Regions from separate parts of the Arthrobacter sp. alpha11c genome, predicted to be linked through region 1. Evidence: riboswitches for the same ligand, from Rfam matches in the RefSeq annotation. Region 1 holds a riboswitch; the other holds the start of a gene.
The links. Region 1 has a riboswitch for glycine ahead of gcvP (aminomethyl-transferring glycine dehydrogenase). Riboswitches for the same ligand answer to the same signal wherever they lie in the genome.

Region 1 (2,391 bases):
TGCGGGCGTGACCGTGTGCGGTTTCTGCGATTGCCTTCAGGCCTTCGGGGCCATGGTAGACGGCGTACATGGAGGCGACGATGGCCAGCAACGCCTGCGCGGTGCAGATGTTGGACGTGGCCTTCTCGCGGCGGATGTGCTGCTCGCGGGTCTGCAGCGCCAAGCGGTAGGCGGGGACACCGGCGTCGTCCTTGGAAACGCCCACCAGGCGGCCCGGCATGGAACGCTCGAGCCCCTTCTGGACGGCCATGTACGCGGCGTGCGGGCCACCGAAGAACAGCGGAACGCCGAGGCGCTGGGCGGAACCGACTGCGATGTCCGCTCCTTGCTCGCCCGGAGGCGTGATGAGCGTCAGGGAGAGAAGGTCTGCTGCGACCGTGACCAGTGCACCGCGTTCCTTGGCGTCAGCGATGACGGCGGAGTGATCAAACACGCGGCCGGAAACGCCGGGCTGCTGCAGGACGACGCCGTTGATGGCGCCTTCCGGGAGGCCGAGCGAAAGGTCGGCGACCTCAACTTCGAAACCGAGCGCCTCAGCGCGACCCTTCACGATGGCGATGGTCTGTGGGAGGCAGTCGGCGTCGAGGACGGTCTTCCCGTCATGGGCGGCCTTGTTCTTGTTGGCCCGGCGCATCATGAGCACGGCCTCGGCCACAGCTGTTGCTTCGTCCAGCAGGGAGGCGTTGGCGATCGGCAGGCCCACGAGGTCCTGGACCATGGTCTGGAAGTTCAGCAGAGCTTCCAGGCGGCCTTGCGAGATTTCCGGCTGGTAAGGCGTGTATGCGGTGTACCAGGCCGGGGATTCGAGGATGTTCCTGCGGATAACCGGCGGCGTGACGGTGTCGTAGTAGCCCTGGCCGATCATCTGGACGGCGGTCTTGTTCTTGGACGCAAGCTTGCGCAGCTGGGCCAGCACCTCAACTTCGCTGAGCGCGTTTTCGAGGGTGAGGGCAACGTCTTGGCGGATGTCGTTGGGAACGGCCGTATCAACCAACGAATCAACGGTGTCGTAGCCGACCGTCTTGAGCATGGTGTCAATGTCGGCCTGGCGGCGGGCGCCAATATGCCGATCGACGAAGGTGGTGGAGGCTGAACTAACCGTCACGAAGGAACTCCATTACTTGGGCGGCGTTTGGGTACGCCACAGTGGCTGGGTTCCTCCCCGCTCTGTATTGGACCTGAGAGTTTCCGCGTGTTGCTTGCACAACGATCGCTTGCACCGTCGGTGAGCACAGCATTTCTTCCGCGCCAAAGGGCGCAGCAAAAGGCCTGCTACTTTCCAGAGTTGCCTCGCCGCGGCGGTGCGTGGGCCTGAGAGATTCCTGGGGAGGGTTTGCTCCTACGGCGCCCGCATCACTTGCTTGCAGGACTCTCCCGCCGCAGATCAAAGGCATATTCAATTGTTTGCGTGCCCCTGTGAAGACGCACCACAAGGCTCAATTGTCCTACGTCGGAGGCGTCGCCGCAAATGGGCGACCCGCTACTTGCGGAGCCGGTCCAGGACTCCTAGCAGGATCTCGACGTCGGCCTCCCGCCCGGCATTGCTCCCTTCCTGACCGCCCTCGAACATGGCATTGAAATACAGGCCATCACCCATATAACTGACGGCTTTGGCTACCTCCGGACCCACATCCTCGGCCAGGACGTCCAGCCACTGTTGCTGGATTCCGCTGAACCGTAGCCGGGTCTCTTCATGGGCAACTTCTGCCAGCCGTGTGGCCGCGACGAACGCCCGGTCCATGGGGGTCCCGGCCCACAGTGAGGTCCGAATGAAGTAAGCAGCGCTGCCATCGGGCGCTGTCTTCATTTTTTCGATGTCTGCCTGGGCCAACTCATCCAAGCGCTCCAGCAGGGCGCTGATCAGCGATTCCTTGTTGGGGAAGTGGTATAGCAGTCCACCCTTGGAGACACCTGCCCGCTTTGCGACGGCGTCAAGCGTGGCAGCCCGCTCCCCCACCTCGATAAGGAGGGCTTCGTAGGCATCCAGGACCGCATCCCGGGCAACTGGTTTTCGTGGCATGACTACATCATTCCCTACGGCGTTTGGTGGTGTTGAATTTGAAACTATACCGTCTGGACGGTACAGTTAGTGCCATGTTCACGCCGTCCTCAACCCAAGCACCCCGTTCCGCTCGTTCCCTGATGGATCAGACGGCACCGTGGCGCGATTGGACGGCCCTGGCACTCCTGATGTTCCCGGTGCTGCTGGTGGCCGTAGACAACACCGCGCTCACCTTCGCCCTGCCCGAAATTGCCCGCTCCCTGGATGTAGGTGGCGTGCAACTCCTGTGGATCATTGACGCCTACCCGCTCGTGCTGGCGGCGCTGCTCGTTTCCATGGGCAACCTTGGCGACAGGATCGGACGACGGCGCCTGCTGCTGATCGGCAGC
Region 2 (2,391 bases), 1.2 Mb from region 1:
CGGCCATGTACGCAGCGTGGGGGCCGCCGAAGAACAGCGGAACACCAAAGCGCTGCGCAGTTCCGACGGCGATATCGGCACCTTGTTCGCCCGGGGGCGTGATGAGGGTGAGCGCCAAAAGGTCGGCAGCGACAGTGACCAGCGCGCCGCGTTCCTTGGCCGCCGCGATGACGCCTGAGTGATCGAACACGCGGCCGGAAACGCCGGGCTGCTGCAGGACGATGCCGTTGATGTCGCCGTCGGGCAGTCCGAGCGAAAGGTCAGCAATCTCCACTTCGAAGCCCAGCGCTTCCGCACGGCCCTTCACGATCGCGATGGTCTGCGGGAGGAGGTCGGCGTCCAGGACGGTCTTCCCGTCCTTGGCAGTTTTGGACTTGTTGGCGCGTCGCATCAGCAGCACCGCCTCAGCCACAGCGGTGGCTTCGTCCAGCAGCGAAGCGTTGGCTACCGGCAGCCCCGTGAGGTCCTGGACCATGGTCTGGAAGTTCAGGAGTGCTTCGAGCCGGCCCTGCGAAATCTCGGGCTGGTAAGGCGTGTACGCCGTGTACCAAGCCGGAGCCTCGAGGATGTTGCGGCGGATGACCGGGGGCGTAACGGTGTCGTAGTAGCCTTGGCCGATCAACTGGATGGCAGTCTTGTTCTTGGACGCGAGCTTCCGTAGCTCTGCGAGGACCTGCACCTCGGTGAGGGCGTCCTGCAACTTGAGCGCGGTGTCCTGGCGGATGGAATCGGGGACCGCAACGTCTACCAAGCCGTCTACGGAGTCGTAGCCGATGGCCTTGAGCATGGCGTCAACGTCGGCCTGGCGCCGGGCGCCGATGTGCCGGTCCGCGAAAGCGGTGGGGGTTGATTGAACAGTCAAGAGGAACTCCATGATTCAGGCGCCCTATGTGCGCCACGATGATGTGGGTTCCTCCCCGCTCTGTATTGGACCTGAGAGATTCCGCAGGAATGGTTGCCTGCTTGCACCGTCGGTGAGCCCAGTTACCTGGACTGCTTTCCAGAGTTGCCTCGCCGTGGCGGTACGTGGGCCTGAGAGATTCCTGGGGAGGATTTGCTCCTACGGCGCCTGACTGGATGTACCGGCAGGACTCTCCCGCCACAGATCAAAAGCATTGCGTCACCTCAGTGACACGGTTCACACCATAGCGGGTTATCTGGAAAAAGCGCAAGCAAGGGATACCTACCGATGCATTGCCTCGTGGATCTGGAGTGCGAACCACAACTGGGCAACCGTGGAGGTTTCACCCATGTCCAGCCCCGTCAATTCGCCGATTTTCCGGATCCTGTAGATGATGGTTTGCCGGTGCGCGAACAAGGCTGCGGCAGTCTTTTGCCACGAACGCTGCGAGTCCAAATAGGTCCTCAGCGTGACGAGGAGATCGCCTTCCTGGCTCTGCTCGTAATCGAAAATCGGCCCCAGGAGACGCCTGACCAGCGCAGTTCCTTCCTCGAAACCTGTCAGCCCGAGCCACGACGGTCCCTGCGCATATCGGGCCAGGCCAAGCTTGTTCGCCCGGGCCGATCCGAGCGCCCAGAGGGACTCCTGCAGCGCGCGCTGAATGCCGGCCACTGCCGCCGGAGCGCTGATTCCGATCGCTGCATCCGCCCCGGCACAATGAACCAGGACGTCGTCCGGCACATCAGCGGGGACCACCACGTGCAGTCGGCTATTCCGCTTCAACGAAGCCGACGCAACCCCGTGCCGCCACAGTTCGATGTGCACGTTGGCCAGCCCGTCGCCGTCGTTCGCTGCTTGGGCCAGCCCCGCAGCCGGCCCCGCTGAAATGGCCGCCCCAGCTGCCATGGAGGCAAGCAGGAAGTCCTGCGGAGGAACCCCAAAAGTTGCCAGCCTGCTCTCCATCTCGGCCGCGCCCAAGCGCCCATCCATCGCTTGCAGCAGGAACTCGCCAGCCAGTCGGTGGCGGCCTTCCAGAGACAGGACGATGCGCGAGAGCTGCAGTCCCAGCACGGTTGCCGCGTGCAGGAGTACGACGGCGTCCGGGTGCGGTTCGCTGTTGGGCAGCACCACGAGGAGCGCGTTGGCGTGGGTCGGGATGTCCATGGTCAGCACGTGCCGGCCCCTGATCCGGTGCCACTGGAAATTCTTGCCCGCCAGGGACACCTGCCCGGAAAGCGGAGCCCATTCATTCGCGAGGAACTCCGGGAGCCGCTGTCCCTCGGGATGCCAGGGATGGAGGCAGCGGCGATCCACCACGAACAGTTCCGCGTCCAGTTCGGTGGCAAGCCGTTGGACCAGGCTCTGCCAATGGTCCTCGGAGGCTCCGGCCGTGCGGAGAAGGTCGTAAACCCTGGCTGTCTGCCGCAAGCGCCGGGACTCTTCGAGCAGGGAAGATTCGGCAACCGAGCGGGCGATCGCGATGAACGGCA

Region 2: it holds a riboswitch for glycine, as region 1 does, so the genes downstream of both, gcvP (aminomethyl-transferring glycine dehydrogenase) here and gcvP (aminomethyl-transferring glycine dehydrogenase) in region 1, are expected to answer to the same signal.

Annotation. Positions count from the first base shown of each region.
Region 1 covers NZ_CP196747.1:2,643,473-2,645,863, forward strand. The annotation lists gene gcvP (aminomethyl-transferring glycine dehydrogenase) at 1-1,105, opposite strand, end outside; glycine riboswitch at 1,290-1,387, opposite strand; gene ACTAQJ_RS11960 (TetR/AcrR family transcriptional regulator) at 1,481-2,020, opposite strand; gene ACTAQJ_RS11965 (MFS transporter) at 2,095-2,391, shown strand, end outside.
Region 2 covers NZ_CP196747.1:3,851,512-3,853,902, reverse strand. The annotation lists gene gcvP (aminomethyl-transferring glycine dehydrogenase) at 1-862, opposite strand, end outside; glycine riboswitch at 1,011-1,109, opposite strand; gene ACTAQJ_RS17835 (PucR family transcriptional regulator) at 1,184-2,391, opposite strand, start outside.